DNA from 2 places in the Shewanella sp. DC2-4 genome. Region 2 is predicted to be linked to the other one. Evidence: riboswitches for the same ligand, from Rfam matches in the RefSeq annotation. Region 2 holds a riboswitch; the other holds the start of a gene.

Region 1 (9,530 bases), 2.4 Mb from region 2:
AGCTATTGCAATATATAAAGTTTTTAAGTAGCGAGAATGTGGAGTTAAACGAGCGTTTATCCTGTTAAATCGTTAATTCTAGTATTTTGTATAGGGTTATTCTTTTATGTCTTGAGTGGGTATTTGTCATTCATCTTAAATATAAATTATGTTCGATGATATTGGACTAATGTCGTTGATTCGGCTTGATATCGCAGTATTCATGGAGCGCTTTATTGGCCTTAGTCTATTCTTTAATGGGCAACAAAAGATGGTTTATTTTTCCTTGCTTCAGTGGTGTATCTTGATTTTGCTCTTCTAGTTTATTAGCTCACAGCGGGAATGCTACATAAGAGGAACTTCCCATGGCGATATCACTTAGGCGTGGTGTAACTAAATTAGCCACAGCGTCCTTGGGAACAGCGGCGGCACTGCCACATTGGCGACGTTTGATTTTTGAACGTTTATTTGGCTTTCTAGCGATTCTCTGCGTGCCTGTATACATCACTAGTGTGTATTTATGCGTCATCGCCGATCTCTGGTTTATGGTGGTATTTGATACGCTGGCTTATCTGTTTTTACTGCTTTTACTGTATTTTCCTAAGCTTGCTGATAGTACGCGTTTTGGCTGTGGCTGCTTGCTGGGTTATGCAATTGGCATCGGTTTTTTAATTGCGATTGGCCCTTCGGGAGCAGGTTTTTTCTGGTTATTTATTTTCCCGCCGTTAGTCGGTATATTTTTAGGAAATCGAGCCAGCTTATATGCCCAGTGTTTGAATGGGCTAAGTTTGGTATTGATTGGTTTTGCCTATCATTTTAATTGGCTCAATTGGCCTGAAACCCAAGGTTATAGCGTCGGTATTTGGGCCGTTGTGGTGGTCAATTTTATCGTGACCAATGCCATGTTGACGTTAACTATTACTTATTTATTAGGTAAGTTGGCTGACGCACTCGATTCAACCTTAGCATCACGCCAAGCTACCGTATTAGGCTTAGCTAAACTCGCCGAATACAGAGATAACGAAACGGGCGCGCATTTGCTACGTATGCGGCAGTATTCGAAAATGCTCGCGTCGCAGCGACTACTGGCCGCCAATCCTCCTGCAGAATTGAACGAAGATTATATTCAAGACATTAGTTTGTCGGCCATTTTGCACGATATAGGTAAGGTCGGTATTGCCGATGCGATTTTGCTTAAACCGGGTAAACTAACGCCGCAGGAGTTTGAACAAATTAAAGCTCATCCTGTGATCGGGGGACAAGTGCTACGCAGTTTGTTGGAATATGCGCCCCAATGTACTTTTATTCAGATGGGCCGCGATATTGCTTCGGGTCACCATGAAAAGTGGGATGGTAGTGGTTATCCCCTTGGTTTGAAAGGTGAAGATATTCCGCTTTCGGCGAGGATAGTGGCCCTAGTTGATGTTTATGACGCGCTGACTTCTCCCCGATGTTATAAGCGGCCCTTTAGCCACCAAGAGGCTATCGACTTAATTATTGAAGGCAAAGGTCAGCATTTCGACCCTGAATTAGTCGATTGTTTTATTGAAATTCATCAGGACTTTGAAGTGTTGTCTAAAGCATCGCTGGATGATGCTTATCAGCCGATGGCACAACCTACTATGGTTTAGCGACTCATGTTTTTAAATCATGGTTTTGAAATAAGGCGTGGGTTTTAAAACACACTGATAGCGCTAAAAAAACGCCCAATGCTAATTGCCTTGGGCGTTCTATTTTATAGCGCGTAAGTGACTAAAATAACGACTTAAATCGCTATTTATCAGCGGAGTGCTAAATTGCTTTAGTCACTTGAGTTAACCAAGCCAATTCATCCCCTGACATCAACGGAGAAAGTGTATTGAATACTTGCTGATGATAAGCATTAAACCAGTCTATTTCCCCTTGCGTTAACAGGCTCTTATCAATAAGGCGCGCATCCATAGGGATCATAGTCAACGCATCGAATTCATACATTTCACGCTCAGCCCCTTTAAGTGCTTCACAGTGTTGCACTACGACGAGGTTTTCTAAGCGAATGCCAAAACTCTCAGCGCGGTAGTAACCCGGCTCGTTGGAAAGCACCATGCCGGGCATCAATGCGATACCGTTGACATTTTTACCTATGCGCTGCGGACCCTCGTGCACACTTAAAAAATGACCCACACCATGGCCTGTACCGTGTTCGTAATCAAAACCATGTTGCCATAAATATTGGCGGGCGAAAGCGTCGAGCTGCTGACCTGAGGTGCCTTTTGGGAAGCGTGCTTGGTCGAGGGCAATATGACCTTTTAGCACCAGCGTAACCATTTTTTTATGCTCATCGGTCACTTCACCTATCGCAATGGTACGGGTCACATCTGTCGTGCCATCAATATACTGAGCGCCAGAATCCACTAAGTAGATGCTGTCCATTGTCATCATGGCTGGTGTGCCATTGTTGTGATTGTAATGGCACATAGCGGCATTAGGACCGGCAGCTGAAATCGTGTCGAAACTTGGCTCGCGGTAACGCTCATCTTCTAGGCGAAAGCTTTCCAATTTATCCGCAAGGGTGCCTTCATCGTGCATACGATTGGCTGCCACTTCGGCATCGAGCCATGCAAGGAATCGACTCACGGCGACGCCATCGCGGATATGACAGGCACGCATGCCGGCCAGTTCTGCGGCGTTTTTCTGCGCTTTAGGTAAAGCGACAGGATCGATTCCAGCTATCAATTTTGCTCCTGCCTCACGGGCAATGTTTTGTGCCCAAGCGTTTGCAGAATTCGGATCGGCCAGTAGTTTTACGTCCTGCATGCTGGCGAGTGTATCGGCAAGAGATGCCTCGCCCTTAAAGCTTACGCCAGCACCAACATGCTCCTCAATGCCCTCTGGGAGTTTGCTTAAATCGGTGAAAAGCTGCATATCGCCATTGGCGTGGAGCAGGGCACTGCCGAGTACAACGGGCAGGCGCGGTACATCATTGCCGCGAATGTTGAGTAGCCAGCAGAAAGAATCTAAGGCGGCGATTAAGGCGACATCACCACCGGCTTTTTTTACTAATGCACCAATTTCAATGCGTTTTTGCAGGCTGGTTTTACCAGCACTCTCGTTGCTAAACAAAGTGATAGGAGCGTTCGACGGTGCTGGCCGATTCTGCCAATGCAAATCGATGGGGTTTTGTTCAACTGCAACTAATTCGATTTGGGATTTATTTAAGGTTGCTTTGGCATTTTCATACCAAGCTAAGGTGTGTAAGCGCGCATCGAAGCCAACGCGAGACCCCGCTGGTAACGTGTCACATAACCACTCAATTTGTGGTGTATCAGTTAGGCTTTCATAACTGAAAAGTGTGGCATCGACTTGCAAACGAACTTGAACCGTATAGCGGCCATCGGTAAATATTGCGGCTTTATCTTTCAATACGATAGCCATACCCGCCGAACCGGTAAAGTTGGTTGCCCAGTACAAACGTTCGTTATGTGCTGGCACATATTCGCCCAGATATTCGTCGGCACGGGGAATAATAAAAGCATCGAGATTAGCAGATGTTAATTCGTTACGAATAGCACCGAGACGGTTAGCGATTGATTGTGACATAAGGGCTCCAATTAAGACTGGCATGCTATGCGAGTCGGTAGGCGAAGATCGCCTAAGGATGAGTAGGTTTATGTTGATTTGAGTTTTAACCGGCTCGGATTATCGCAAGTCTAGCGCGCTAGATGCAAGGGTAGCGAATAAAGGATTTTGTATACAATCGTGAATTTGTGCAGGTAAGACGCTTGAGGTTATGGGGTTTGTTGTTAATTTATTTATGTGATTTTGAGCATGAAAAGTGAATTAAATAAAAGGTTGGTCATGTTTTAATTAGGACTTGTTCCTTACAAATTAGCAACTTAAGTTTTATTCAATCGCTAACATTTGGACCCTATGCTAACATTTGCCATCTCCACTCGGGGTCAGAGTGGGGCACATGTATCAGTGGAGTAAGCGATGCAAATACTAACAATAGATGTGGGCGGTACTAAAGCCCTGTTCGAACTTCAGCTCGCGGGACATACAGAACAATATAAAATCCCCACAGGTGAAGGTTTTAAAATTGAAGAGTTAAATAATCAAATCGCGGCGTTTGAACGTGATTATGATTTACAGCATTACCAACTAGCGATTGCCGTACCTGGACTGGTACAAAATAATCGTTTGGTTTCTTGTAAATCTTTACCTGGACTCAATGGATTGAGCTTCGATACAGTCAAAACCCAAGGTGAGCTTAAGTTTATCTGCAACGATATCGATGCGGGTATGCAAGCGACTTGTGATGCTAAATATGCCTGTGAGTTATTGGTCATGTGCGGCACTGGGATCGGTATGTCTATTGCCTTTAATGGACAAGTCTTTACGGGAGCGACGGGCGTGGCGGGGGAGTTGGGGCCTTGTCGCGTGATGACAGAATCTGGCGAGTTTAGTTTAGAGCAACTGGCCAGTGGCGATTCAGTGCGCAGCCGCAAAATCTCCACTCAGGATGATTTATATCGCGCTGGCAGTTATCTCGGCATGGGATTAGCGTGGGCGGTTAATTTATTTAATCCCAATCGAATTTGGCTCGCTGGCGGTATGATGAATAGCGCTCCTTACTACAAAGGCTGTCTCGAAAGCTTAAAGCAAATGGCATTAAGCGCGCCCTTAGCTGAGATGAAAATCAATCGTGTCGATGATATGGAGACCTTGGTTTGCCGCGGTTTATCTGTGATGCTCGCAAGGGACTATCCCCGCGCATAAGGATCATAAATACCCCGCGCATAAAGATAATAAATATTGCTCGACTATGGTTTGCGCTATGAATGTTTAGTGATTGAGGTTTAGCTGCATAAGCGACGTAAATTGTGAAATATAAAGCAGGACTTATGATGCCTTTGGCATATCGAGTCCTGTTTTTTTATTCTTAAAGTATTCAGATAATCCTCATTATCCAAAGTAAATATTAGCGATAGTTTAATTTGCATAATTCCTTTCTTATCAGATGCCTAGTTCTATTTACGATTTTAGCCAATAACACAGTTGATAATATTTTGTTGCAATTTTATTGCGCTTACGCTTATGCTGATATTTGCAATGACAACGTTGTCATTGTGTGTAAAAGGCAAACCAGTTGAAAAACTGGGACGCAAAGCCTCCGGTCTAAGGGTTCGTCTGTACCTATGATAGCGGGGATACCACAGGTTTTTCTTCGTGCAGTTGTCAGTCGTTTTGCATGGTTTTAAGAGAGTGCTGTTTCCTGTCTACGCTTTGTTTGCCTTATTGATTCATATAAAAATTCAATAGGGATATCTCATGTTCAAGACTCAAATTTCAACAACAGCCTTGCTAGTGGCATCAGCGCTGGCATCTACCATCAGTGCCAGCGTTTTTGCAGCGGCACCCGGTAAACCGACTTTAGGTTGGGGCGAAACTAAGTTCGCTATTATTGAAGTGAATCAAGCGGCTACCGCTTACAATCAATTAGTTACGGTGAAAGATGCCGCCGATGTCTCCGTCAGTTGGAACCTTTGGAGTGGCGATGTGGGCAATAAAGCCCAAGTGTTACTCAACGGCAATGTAGTTTGGGAAGGCCCATCTGGCGCGTCGGGAACTGCTAACTTTAAGGTGAACAAGGGCGGCCGTTATCAGATGCAAGTACAACTGTGTAACAGCGATGGCTGTACGGCGAGCGATGCTAAACAAATCCTCGTGGCTGATACCGACGGCAGCCATTTAGTGCCACTCAATGCTCCCCTAAAAGAAAACAACCGTCCCTATGCTAATAAATCAGGCAAAGTGGTGGGAGGTTACTTTGTCGAATGGGGCGTATACGGTCGTAAATTCCCGGTCGATAAGATACCTGCGCAAAACTTAACCCATATTTTATATGGCTTTACCCCAATTTGTGGTGGTGATGGCATCAATGATAGCTTGAAAGAAATCGAAGGCAGTTTCGAAGCGTTGCAACGTGCCTGTAGTGGTCGTGGTGATTTTAAAGTTGCGATTCACGATCCTTGGGCAGCGATTCAAATACCGCAGGCGGGAGTGAGTGAGCATTCAGATCCTTACAAAGGGAACTTCGGTCAATTGATGGCACTTAAGCAAGCACATCCAGATTTGAAGATTTTACCTTCGGTCGGTGGTTGGACCCTCTCGGATCCCTTCTTTTTCTTCGGTGATAAAACCAAGCGCGATATCTTTGTCGCTTCGGTGAAAGAGTTTCTACAGACATGGAAATTCTTCGATGGCGTTGATATCGACTGGGAATTTCCAGGGGGGAATGGCGCTAACCCAAATTTAGGTAATGCCAATGACGGTGAAACCTATGTGACTCTGATGCGTGAACTGCGGGCGATGCTTGATGAACTAAGCGCCGAAACGGGTCGTACCTATGAGCTGACCTCTGCAATTAGCGCAGGTGACGATAAAATTCAAAAAGTCGATTATCAGGCTGCTCAGCAGTACATGGATTACATCTTCTTGATGAGTTACGACTTTAATGGTGGTTGGACTAATACTGAACTCGGCCATCAAACCAATCTGTATGAAGCGAGTTGGGATCCCAATACCCGTTACACCACAGCTAATGGCGTTAATGCGCTGTTAGGCCAAGGTGTGACCCCAGGGAAAATTGTGGTCGGTGCCGCTATGTATGGCCGCGGCTGGACAGGTGTTAATGGCTACAGTGGTAATAATCCTTTCACGGGGACGGCAACGGGCAAAGTGAAAGGTACTTGGGAAGCTGGTGTGGTGGATTATCGTCAGATAGTGAACGATTACATGGGAAGCGGTTGGACTTACAGTTACGACGAAACAGCCGAGGCGCCATCTTTGTTCAAGGCATCTACTGGCGATTTAATCACTTTCGATGATGCTCGTTCAGTTAAAGCCAAGGGGCAATATGTGCTTTCTAATCAACTTGGTGGGCTCTTTGCGTGGGAACTTGATGCCGATAATGGTGACATTCTGAATGCCATGCACGAAGGTTTAGGCCATGGTGAAGGCACCACTCCGCCAGTGAATAAAGCGCCCATTGCCAATGCTGGCGCGGATGTGAATGTCACCGGTCCCGTCGATGTGACGCTCAATGGTAGCGGTTCGCGCGATCCTGAAAACGCTGCCTTAAGCTATCTCTGGACTCAAGTCTCTGGGCCAAGTGTTGCCATCGCGAATGCAGATATGGCGAATGCGACTATTCAACTGGGAGCAACCCAAACCGATGTCGCCTATGGTTTTAGCCTTAAAGTCACGGATCCTGAAGGGTTATCTGCCACAGATTCAGTGACAGTGACCAACAAGGCTGATACGCCTAATCAAGCACCTGTAGTGACTCTGGCTCCGACTGCGACAGTTGAAGCGGGTAAAACCGTCAGTATAGTGGCGAATGCCTCCGATGCAGATGGTGATGCCTTAACCTACGCTTGGACTGTGCCCGCAGGCGTGTCGGCAACCGGGCAAAATAGTGCCACGTTAGTCGTTACTGGCCCCAATGTTACCGAAGCGACCCTCTATGGTTTGAGCGTGCTGGTTTCCGATGGTGCCTTAGATGCAAGTGCATCGACGAATCTGACTGTGACGCCAAAAGTGGTCGGCGGTGGATGCGATGCAACCGATCCCAATGCTGGTAACTACCCTGCTTGGCAAACCAGTGTGGTATACAACACTGGTAATACTGTGAGTCATAGTCAGTTGGTATGGAAAGCAAAGTATTGGACTCAGGGCAATACGCCATCTCGCACCGCAGACCAATGGCAGCTACTCAGCCAAGTTGATCTCGGTTGGGATGCGGGTGTGGTGTATAACGGTGGTCAAACTACTCGCTATAACGGTCGTGTTTGGAAGGCGAGTTACTGGACTAAAGGTGATGTACCGGGTGTTGCAGCAGTATGGGTTGATATTGGCGCGGCAACCTGCCAGTAATTATCCAAAATTTTGATATTATTGGTTAAAAAATAAAGCCCTGCGAAGATTCAGGGCTTTTTTCTTTATTAAGCGTTAGGTTTTTTTATGAATACAGCCGAATGCGTTAAGACAGACTCATTGAAGACTGATTTAATCAATCTTAAGCAGTTCCACATCAAAAATTAACACAGAACCACCACCAATCTTGCCCGTGCTACGGTTACCGTAGGCGAGTTCACTGGGAATAAAAAACCGCATTTTATCGCCAACAACCATAAGTTGTACGCCCTCGGTCCAACCTTTAATCACCCGATTAAGCGGAAATGCGATGGGTTCGCCGCGATCAACCGAACTGTCAAACACAGTACCGTCAATCAAAGTGCCATGATAATGGACTGTCACTGTATCGCTGGCTTTAGGATGAACTGTGCCATCGCCCTGAGTTAATACTTGATATTGCAAACCTGAAGCTGTGGTGATCACACCTTCTTTGGTTTTGTTTTGTGTTAAAAACTCATTGCCTAAACGGATATTTTCTTGGGCGGCTTTTTGGCCGTTCATTGAGGTAAAGAAGTAAAAAATCACCCCAGCAATCACCACAACGGCAAGTAACATTTTCATATAAAGAGCACCTTAGTTAATTTTTGCCATATTATCAGTTTTTTAGCATCAGATGCTATCGGCACTCGCGTGTGCGTTGAGCGGGATATCTGGTGCTACCAGTTCAAACCGTTAAAAACTCCCTCAAGACTTTATCCTGCTTTAGAGATCGCTTAATCTGTTGGCTTAAGACTCAATTAAAATTCAATAAAAACAAATAAGAACTAGGGCGTGTTGACGTTTTAGTTCAGATAATAAACAAGGAAAGTCTATGTTAAACAAAGCGGCAAAACCTCTGGTCAAACTCGTCGACCGATATCTACCCGATCCTTATATTTTCGTGCTTTTACTTACCTTAGTCGTATTAATTGCTGCTGTGGTCGCTGAACATAAAACCCCGCTGGAAGTCATCAATTATTGGGGGGATGGCTTTTGGACGCTGTTAAGTTTTTCGATGCAGATGTTGTTAGTGCTGGTGGCAGGATTTATGTTGGCAAGCTCCCCGCCGATTAAAAAGCTGCTCGATGCCATTGCTGGATTGGCTAAGTCGGCACCACAAGCCATTATTTTAGTGACTTTGGTGTCACTGGCCGCCAGTTGGATTAACTGGGGTTTTGGGCTAGTGGTGGGCGCGTTATTTGCCAAAGCCTTAGCTCGTAAAGTGAAAGTGGATTATCGATTGCTGGTCGCCAGCGCCTATTCCGGCTTTGTGGTTTGGCATGGTGGGCTTGCGGGTTCGATCCCATTAACCATAGCGACGGTGGGGCATTTCTCTGAATCGCAAATCGGTATCATCCCCACCAGTGACACCATTTTCGCGAGTTATAATTTATTGTTAGTGGCAATTCTGTTTGTGGTCATGCCCTTAGTGAATCGCTTTATGTTGCCTGAAGAAAAAGACAGTGTTTATGTCGACCCAAGCGCCCTTGATGACAAAGACGCTGAACTTGATTCTTCGGCGTTAGAGCTTAACTCTGCAAATATGAGCGAGCGTCAGCCTGAAAGCCGTCCTGCGGATAAGTTAGAAAATAGTCGTTTACTCGGCTGGAGCG
Region 2 (9,530 bases):
TAGCACCATTAAGAGAGCGTGGGCAAGATATTGTTATGCTGACAGGTTTTTTTCTTGAACGTTGTAAAGCGAAGTTAGGACTCACCCATATCAATATCACACACGCAGCGCAGCAGTTATTAGAGCAATACACATGGCCGGGTAATGTGCGTGAGCTAGAGCATGCGATACACAGGGCTGCGGTGTTGGCGAAAGCCGAGCTAAAAACGGCTTATATCAGCTTAAGTGATAAACATTTTCAGCTCGATTCTTTGATGAATCAAGCACACAAAACAGTCGACGAAGATAGGCCATCAGATGCCGCAACGCCAGCCAGTGAATTAGCATTTAGGTCTGAGTCGGCCTGTCGTGAGCGACAATCGCAAGATAATTCCAGTGTTATGCTGGGGCTTAAGGCTGCGACTGAGAGATATCAGCGTCAACTTATTCGCCAAGTTTTAGCCGCGAATAAACAAAATTGGGCTGCGTGTGCAAGAATATTGCAAATCGATACAGGTAATTTGCACCGACTTGCAAAACGGTTAGGTTTAAAAGAATGAAATATTGCGTGAAGAAATTTTATTCTGCAGCAAAACCCCAGTCTCGATTCTTAGAAGAACAGTGTTGCTACGCCTAAGAGTGCGAACAATACGGCGCAGCCACGGTGTATCCACAACATAGGCAATTTTTCGGCGCTGAAGTGGCCTGCGATCACTACGGGTACGTTAGCAAGCAGCATGCCTAAGGTTGTGCCAGCAACCACCATAGTTAATGAATCGTATTTTGCGGCTAATACCACAGTTGCTATTTGCGTTTTATCCCCCATTTCGGCGATAAAAAACAGGATAAAGGTGGCGAGAAAGGGGCCCATTTTATAGAAACGGCTCTCTTCTGCATCGACTTTATCGGGGATTAACACCCAAAGAGCGATCGCGAAGAAGGACGCGGCCACTAAATAACGTGCAAGATCAGGGCTTACCCAGTTAATGGCCCATTGACCAATCCAAGCTGCGGCAAAATGGTTAAATAATGTCGACAGCAAAATACCTAAAATAATGGCAGTTTTATTTTTAAATCTTGCGGCGAGGATTAGTGCAAGTAATTGAGTTTTATCACCAATTTCGGCGATAGCAACCGTAAAGGTTGAGGCAAGTAGGGCTTCCAAGTGTAATCCTTTAGGGGTGGTTATGACATAAGCACAATAAACCGTCCACCCCTAGGTGCGGTCATTGTGCTCAGGTCTTGCTGGGCAAATCTATGATTTGCTGTGAACACCATGGCATGTTGCCAAGTATGTTGATGTTCACCCTAGATGACGATGGCTCGAAATCCAGTTAGCTACTCCCCCGAAGCGAGGTGGGCATTATACCTAGGTAAGATTTAGTTTCAAGCACGAGTTTATAACAGTAGGTGCTGATAAATGTTTGACGGGTGTCAGAAAAATACCGATTCACATTCTGTAACTTAATGAATATAAATGAATTATTTTTTGACAACGTTGTCTTTTGTTGCTAATTTAGCCAAGTCATTTCTACTTGGTTACATACTGTTAACTCGTAGTGACTCAATGATAACGACTGTATTTGGCAAACTAATTGAAAAGTTAGGACGCAAAGCTTCCGGTCTAAGGTTGTAAATGGATTTTTTAGTGAACTAAGATAGCGGAGTTGCCGCAGAATTCGATTTCTGTGAAAGATAAACGACTGCTGTTTAATGCTGTTGTTTGCCCAAATACCACTTTTATATCTAAGCCTATCATTATGTTTAGGATGATAGGCAATCAATGGAGTGCATTAAAGTGGCAAATTCTACTGTTTTTTCCCCTATTTCTAAATTGAGTTTATTGGCCGCGGCAGTAATGGCGACGAATGCGTTTGTGAGTATCTCTGCGCAGGCGCACGGTTATGTTGTGGCACCAGAATCGCGTTCATATGCCTGTAAAACAGGTAAAAATGCCAATTGTGGCGCGGTGCAATGGGAGCCGCAAAGTGTTGAGGGGCCATCGGGTTTTCCTGAATCAGGTCCTGCTGATGGCAAATTGGCGAGTGCTGGCAATGGTGCTTTTTCACCTTTGGATGAACAAAGTCCGAGCCGTTGGGCAAAGACGGATATTAAATCGGGCTGGAATAAATTCAGTTGGCAGTTCACAGCAAATCATGTCACCCGTAATTGGCGTTACTATTTAACTCGCCAAGATTGGAACCCAAACCAAGCTTTGAGCCGAGCGAGCTTTGACTTAGCTCCCTTTTGCGTAGTTGATGGTGGTATGGAACAGCCGCCTAAGTTAGTGACCCATGACTGCTACGTGCCAGAAGGTCGCAGTGGTTATCAAGTGATCTTGGCCGTGTGGGAAGTGGGCGATACTACGAATAGTTTCTACAATGCTATCGATGTGAACTTGGGCTCGGGTCCTGTTGTGCCGAGTGAATGGCAAGATGTGGGGGATATCAATCCGTCACTCGATCTAAAAGCAGGCGATAAAGTGATGACCCGGGTGTTTGACGCCAATGGTGAGCAAGCGGCTAAGCAAACAGTCATTACCATTAGTGATGCGACTCAAGGTGATAAACAAAATTGGCCTTTCCTATTAGCGAGCGCGATTAACGCCCAGCAGTCCCAGTTAAAAGCGGGACAAAAAAATGCATCGGGTGTGATTGAGCCTGTGTATGGCAAAAACGACATTTTTACAGCGAAAAACTCAGGTATTGAGCGTGTCGAAGTGGGATTTGATTTAGCTCCTGCTCCGGGCAACAGCTTAGAAGTCACTTCACTTGCTGACGATTATCAAATTATCGATGGTGCGGCGAAGGTCAGCTTTGATGTGACCAGTAACGCCGAGATGCTAGTGTCAGCGTATTTGTTTAGCCATGATGGCACAGCGGCAGGTTTTGTGAGCCAAACTGTTAACAATACCAGCGCGAGCTTAGTGTTAGACGTCGTTGAGCCTAAAGCTGGGCATTATCATTTGCAGGTAAAAGCTGAGCCTAAACAAGGTGATGTTATTCAGCAGAACTTTGATCTCTTCTTAAAGGATCAAGCTCCTGCACCAGAAGCTGATTTTGTATTCCCAGCAGGCGTGAAAGGTTACGTTGCAGGTACTACAGTGTTACAGCCTAAAAATGGCAAAGTGTATCAATGTAAGCCATTCCCTTATAGCGGCTATTGCGTGCAGTGGTCGGCTTCTGCCACAGGATTTGAGCCAGGTGTTGGCGCTTCTTGGGCTATGGCGTGGACTGAGCTGTAAATTAACATTTTGAGTTAATCAATTCTCAACATGATGTGATTGGGCTTAAACATATTCACTGTGTTTAAGCCCTTTTTGTCTGCATCGGATGGAAAAAGACCGGCTTTATTTTGATTCGAGCCTAATACAAGATTACAGGTATTCTCAACAAAGGTAGCGATTTTGTTGGCTTGTATATTTTCGTTTATCACAGCGCTATTAAGTTGTTACCGTATCGTTTGCTACCCTTCTTTGTTCACAACTGGCTTGCCCACTGGGTTTGGCTCTGTTAATGTCCCAAACTATCTATTTAATCGATGCTTATATCGGTACATTAATTTGGGCTATCACAATTGAAAGTCATGCCATTTTTCAATAATCGATTTAGTTAGCCTCAATGGCTACTGGGTTGAAACATTCAAAAGCTATTGGGGCCAATTGATCTGCTAGGTCGAGATCTGATTGGATGCTTTAAGTGATGTGTCGCTTATTTCGATTTAAGACGCAAGGCTTTATCGGTTCAAATCTTACTCAAATAAAATAATAATTAATTATTGAACAGGACTATTGTGTGAATTCAAAAATGTTAGGCTCGATCGCCATCGTTGCCGGGACGGCCATTGGCGCAGGTATGTTAGCGTTACCTTTAGCCACAGCGGCTTTAGGTATTATCCCTGCTTTAGTGTTACTCGTCGTTATTTGGGGCGTGTCCGCCTATACCTCATTACTTATGCTCGAAATTAACTTACGCACTGGCGTGGGGGATAACGTGCATGCTATTACGGGTAAGTTACTGGGTAAAAAAGGTCAAATAATTCAAGGTGCTTCTTTCCTGAGTTTATTATTTGCCTTGACCGCGGCTTATCTCACCGGCGGCTCTTCGTTATTAGTGCTTAAAGCGAAGAACATGTTCGATATCGTGCTCGATAATCAAGTCGCAGTGTTGTTATTTACACTCGTGCTCGGTGGCTTTGCGGCGCTAGGTGTCGCTTGGGTCGATAAAGTTTCACGTTTCCTATTTTCGTTAATGATTCTATTGCTCGTGGTGGTGGTATTATTTTTATTGCCCGAAGTCAGTATTGCTAGCATGGCAACTGGCGCGATTGCCGAGTCTATGACCAGCAATTGGATGGCGGCAATTCCCGTGGTGTTTACTTCGTTTGGTTTCCACGTCTGTATCGCCACTTTAGTGCGTTATCTCGATGGCGATGCGGTATCACTGCGTAAGGTGTTGTTAATCGGTTCGACTATCCCACTTGCTTGTTATGTTCTGTGGTTATTGGTGACTTTAGGCACAGTAGGCGGATATGAGGTGAATAGTTTTGAAGGTTCACTACCTTCACTCGTCACGGCATTACAGGATATTGCTCATACACCTTGGATCAGCAAATGTATTTCATTATTCGCTGATTTAGCTTTAGTGACCTCATTCCTCGGTGTGACCTTAAGTTTATATGACTTTATCGCCGAATTAACTCGCGCCAAAGAAACGTTTGCCGGCCGTATTCAAACTTGGTTACTGACCTTTATTCCGCCTGTTTTGTGTGCCTTGTATTTGCCTGAAGGCTTTGTGGCGGTACTGGGATTTGCGGCCGTACCATTGGTTGTGATGATCATTTTCTTGCCAATTGTTATGGCACTGCGTCAACGTCAGTCGCAGCTCGGTGGCTATCAAGTGTCTGGTGGATCTGTTGCGTTAGTCATTGCAGGTTTGTTAGGTGCCGTGATTGTGGGTGCCCAGCTATTTGTTGGGATCTAATTCATTGCAATAGGTGGGGCTTTTTAGCGAACGCGGCTGAGTAACTTTGATTAAATGTATTTGCTTTGTAAGCGAGTTTTTCAGAGTCTGTTATAGAGAGTGTCGCATGTGATAAAGTCAGGCCCCGGCCTGACTTTTTGCTTTTTAGGTTTTAAAGCGAGTGATGCTGGGTTTTAGCACAGTTATTTAAAATTAAAACAACGCTATTAAAACGAGAAAATGGCCCAGCTTGCGCGTGGCTTCATTCACATAAAACGGACTTAACACAATGAAAAAATGGTTACTCACAGTTGCCGTGGCCGCTAGTTTTGGCGCACAGGCTGACGAAGGTATGTGGCAGCCCCATCAACTGCCTGCAATGGCTGATGAGCTAAAAGCAAAAGGCCTTGAAATTGATGCAAAATCGATTTCTAAACTCACCGAATTCCCGATGAATGCCGTGATAAGCCTTGGCGGTTGCACTGCATCATTTGTATCGCCAAAGGGCTTAGTCGTGACTAACCATCACTGTGCCTATGGGGCAATTCAATACAACTCCACTCCTGAGAAAAACCTGTTGCAGGATGGTTTTTTAGCTAAGACCTTCGCCGATGAATTACCTGCGACCCCTGGCTCACGTGTCTATGTGACTGAAGATGTCACGAATGTCACTGAGCGAGTTAAAAACGGGCTTGAAGGTAAAGTGGGCAGCGCCTTCTATCAAGGCGTTGAAAGCCAAGAAAAAGCGTTAGTTGCTGAATGTGAAAAAGAAGATGGTTACCGTTGCCAAGTGTATAGCTTTCACGGTGGTCTCGAATATTATCTGGTTAAACAACTGGAAATCCGTGATGTGCGTTTAGTCTATAACCCAGCCGCGAGCGTGGGTAAATACGGCGGCGATGTAGACAACTGGATGTGGCCACGTCACACAGGCGATTTTTCTTTCTACCGTGCTTATGTATCTAAAGCAGGTAAACCCTCAGAATTTAGCAGCGACAACGTGCCATACGAGCCAAAAAGTTTCTTAAAAGTATCGGCTAAAGGCGTGAGTGAGGGTGATTTTGTGATGGTTGCAGGCTACCCAGGTCGCACCAACAGATATCGCACAGCCACTGAAGTTCAAAATGAGTTTGAGTGGGCTTATCCCGAAGGCAAAATGCTGCGTGAACGCTTTATAGAGATCATTAAAGAAACCGCGCCAGAGGGCAGCGACGAGCGTATTAAGTACGAGAGTCAAATTGCTGGCCTTGCAAATTACGCGAAAAACTTCACTTCTATGATCGAGTTTTACGGTAAATCAACCATGTTGGCTGACCGTAAAGCCCTCGAAGCTAAGCTTGCGGCGTGGATTGCCAAAGACAGCAGTCGTGAAGCGAAATACGGTAAAACCTTAGCGGAATTAGATGCCTTGATTGCCAAAGGCAAGACGCATCAAGAGCGTGACATGATCTTAAGCTACATAGGCAGCACGACTATGTTGCCGACGGCGCGCAGCTTATATCGCCTCGCGAACGAGAAACAACTGCCAGATATGCAGCGTGAACCGGGCTTCCAAGATCGTGATATGACTCGCCTCAAAGCGAGCATGGAGCGTATTGATCGTCGTTATGCGCCAAGCGTTGATAAAGCGGTATTGCTCGACATGCTAAAACGCTACGCCGCACTGCCAGAAGATCAGCGCCTCCCCGCATTGGATAAAGCCTTTGGTATCGATAAAAAGTTTAGTGAAGCTAAGCTTTCTAAAACCTTAGATAAAATGTACGCCAAAACTGAGTTAGGTAAGAAAGATGTTCGTCTGGCGTGGATGGACAAATCCGTTGCCGATTTTAAAGCCTCTAAAGATCCTTTCATTCAATTCGCTGTCGCTATGTATGACACAGATATGGCTGAAGAAAAGAAAGAAAAAGAATTAGCGGGTGAACTAATGAAGGTGCGTCCGCAATATATGGATGCCATTATTGCTTACAACCTAGAGCAAGGTAAGCCAGTGTATGCCGATGCTAACTCTAGCCTGCGTGTCACAGTTGGCCATGTGAAAGGCTATTCGCCAAAAGACGGTTTAGTGGCCGTGCCATTCACTCGCCTTGAAGGCATAGTGCAAAAGGACACGGGTGTTGACCCATTCGATGCACCGAAGAAAGAGTTAGAGCTGATTAAGCAGAAGCAATATGGTGATTTCTATATGAAATCAATAGATTCTGTACCGGTAAACTTTTTATCAACTTTAGATACTACTGGCGGAAATTCTGGCTCACCGACCTTAAACGGCCGCGCTGAACTCGTCGGCCTATTGTTCGACGGTGTGTATGAAAGCATTATCGGCGGTTGGGCATTTGATAATGAAATTAACCGTTCTATTCATGTCGACAGCCGTTATATGCTGTGGGTAATGAAGTATTTAGATCATGCCGACAATCTTTTAGCTGAGATGGAAATCGTTAAGTAATCGATTGCCGCATCAGCAATGGTGCGGCCTATAATGGCATAGTGAATTTGGATTATCAGCATTCAAGTGCGATTTAGTGCTTTAAGAATGCTGAAATAACAAGACAGCAAAATAGCGATAAACTCACTGGGTTTATCGCTTTTTTTGTAGCTGTAATGGCCTGCTGACGGCTGTTAAGATAGCTATCCGTGATAGGCGCGTCAGGGCATTAGCTCACTTTTTTAGCATTAGCGTAACCAGTGGATTGAAAATATATACGCAACATATTTTTTAGACTGAAATGTGTTGGAAAGTAGTGCCGGAGGACCTGCATCTTTAGTTAGATTTTTTAGTGGGTTAGCATTGGCAGGTATCCACGCATATAGGCTCGCCATGGCATTGACTCGTCGACACGGTAAATAGAAACCTAGGGTTTCTGAGCTTATGAACGAGAGCCATGGACGGCGAACTGGCAGTTAAACAGGGATGTTGTTCAAGTCCATCCTTGGATGCTCGACCACCCCGTCTGGTGTGAATGGACTCGCGAATGCCGCGATGGCATGGATAATGGAATGGACCCATCCACTTTTAATCGGCCTCGCAATGGGCCACGATGTAGTCGCTAAAACTCATCAGAAAGAGGACGGGTCCACCTATGAAGATTACTACAATCGGTTTAGATATCGCAAAGTCTGTTTTTCATGCTGTTGGCGTCGATAAAGCGGGCAAGTTAATTAAAAAGAAAATGCTTAGACGCAAGGACTTGCTTCCCTTTCTCGCTCAAATAGAGCCGTGTCTGATTGTGATGGAAGCCTGTGGTGGAGCAAATTACTGGGCCAGAGAGTTTGAGCTGTTGGGTCATAACGTCAAGTTGATCGCCCCTCAATTTGTGGTGCCTTTTCGGCAAGGTAATAAAAATGACTACAACGATGCCTTAGCCATCGCAGAAGCGGCGCAGCGACCCAACATGCGTTTTGTGAAGCCAAAAGGCGTCGCGCAACAAGATGTACAACTTCTCCACCGCATGCGTGAGCGTTTAAACAAACAATCAACCGCCTTAATCAATCAAGTCAGAGGGATGTTAGCGGAATACGGCATTGTGATAACCAAAAGTAAATCGGCTTTTAAAGTACAGTTCCCAGATATTTTAGCGGATGAAACCAATGCGCTGACCACCAAAGGTCGGGCCATTTTTTATCAGTTATATGAAGAATTTAGTGATATAGAAAAATGGCTTAAGGGTTGTGACGTTCAAGTGCTAACTGAAACTAAAAACAATGTGATTTGCCAGCGGTTAGAGACTATCCCTGGTATTGGCCCTGTCACCGCTACGGCGATTTATGCTGCAGTGGGTGACGGTAAAGACTTTAGCAATGGCCGACATTTTTCAGCTTGGTGTGGCTTAGTACCTAAGCAACACAGCAGTGGAGGTAAAGATAACCTCCTTGGAATAAGCAAGCGGGGAAATGCTTACTTACGTACCCTGTTCATCCACGGTGCAAGAACGGTGTTGCAGCACAGTTGTCATAAACAGGATAAATTTAGCTGCTGGGCAATCCAGTTAGCAGAACGCCGCGGTTTTAACCGGGCCTGTGTGGCTGTCGCTAATAAGCTCGCGAGAATGGCATGGGTTATCGCGGCGCATGACGAAGAATATCGACTTCCAGTATAGTGCTGAATAGATTCAATAAACGTTAATAATTAACCAACCAGCAAGTTGCTAAGACACTTGATTTGATGATGAGACAGTCAGACTGATCTACTGAAAACCTTAGTCGGGCATAGGCTCATAATGAAGCCGCAAGGATGATAAGGACAGTAGAAGCAGATATCCATCAGGGCCAGAGGAATCCCTCAATAACAGGCCGAATATATGGGTGCAATGAACTCTTCTCAAAATCGCTATCGAATGTCTTGCAAACTGGATGGGTCCATATATGCCAAAAAGCGGCCATGGGGCGGACTGTCGTCTCGCAAATCACCATGGCTCACCTTTTTAGCGTTAGTGTAATCTGTAGATTTAAAAGCCTTACGCTGCACGCTTTGGGACAATTCCGAGTTAGACTTTTAGCTCGAATTAGTGAGTTTCGGATAAATATTTCTATGGGGTTACGCCGCGCACAGCGGCGCCTTTGTAGCGCAGCGAAAAAGGCGTCCGACGCCGA

Evidence for each region. Region 2 has a riboswitch for cyclic di-GMP ahead of gbpA (N-acetylglucosamine-binding protein GbpA). Riboswitches for the same ligand answer to the same signal wherever they lie in the genome.
Region 1: it holds a riboswitch for cyclic di-GMP, as region 2 does, so the genes downstream of both, HQQ92_RS04825 (glycosyl hydrolase family 18 protein) here and gbpA (N-acetylglucosamine-binding protein GbpA) in region 2, are expected to answer to the same signal.

The regions. Positions count from the first base shown of each region.
Region 1 covers NZ_JABRVR010000002.1:941,597-951,126, forward strand. The annotation lists gene HQQ92_RS04810 (HD-GYP domain-containing protein) at 345-1,610, shown strand; gene HQQ92_RS04815 (aminopeptidase P family protein) at 1,771-3,558, opposite strand; gene HQQ92_RS04820 (ROK family protein) at 3,952-4,737, shown strand; cyclic di-GMP riboswitch class I at 5,088-5,176, shown strand; gene HQQ92_RS04825 (glycosyl hydrolase family 18 protein) at 5,290-7,896, shown strand; gene HQQ92_RS04830 (FKBP-type peptidyl-prolyl cis-trans isomerase) at 8,029-8,499, opposite strand; gene HQQ92_RS04835 (short-chain fatty acid transporter) at 8,750-9,530, shown strand, end outside.
Region 2 covers NZ_JABRVR010000002.1:3,311,949-3,321,478, reverse strand. The annotation lists gene norR (nitric oxide reductase transcriptional regulator NorR) at 1-539, shown strand, start outside; gene HQQ92_RS15210 (TMEM165/GDT1 family protein) at 590-1,144, opposite strand; cyclic di-GMP riboswitch class I at 1,555-1,654, shown strand; gene gbpA (N-acetylglucosamine-binding protein GbpA) at 1,778-3,223, shown strand; gene HQQ92_RS15200 (aromatic amino acid transport family protein) at 3,786-4,961, shown strand; gene HQQ92_RS15195 (S46 family peptidase) at 5,230-7,386, shown strand; gene HQQ92_RS15190 (IS110 family transposase) at 8,021-9,037, shown strand.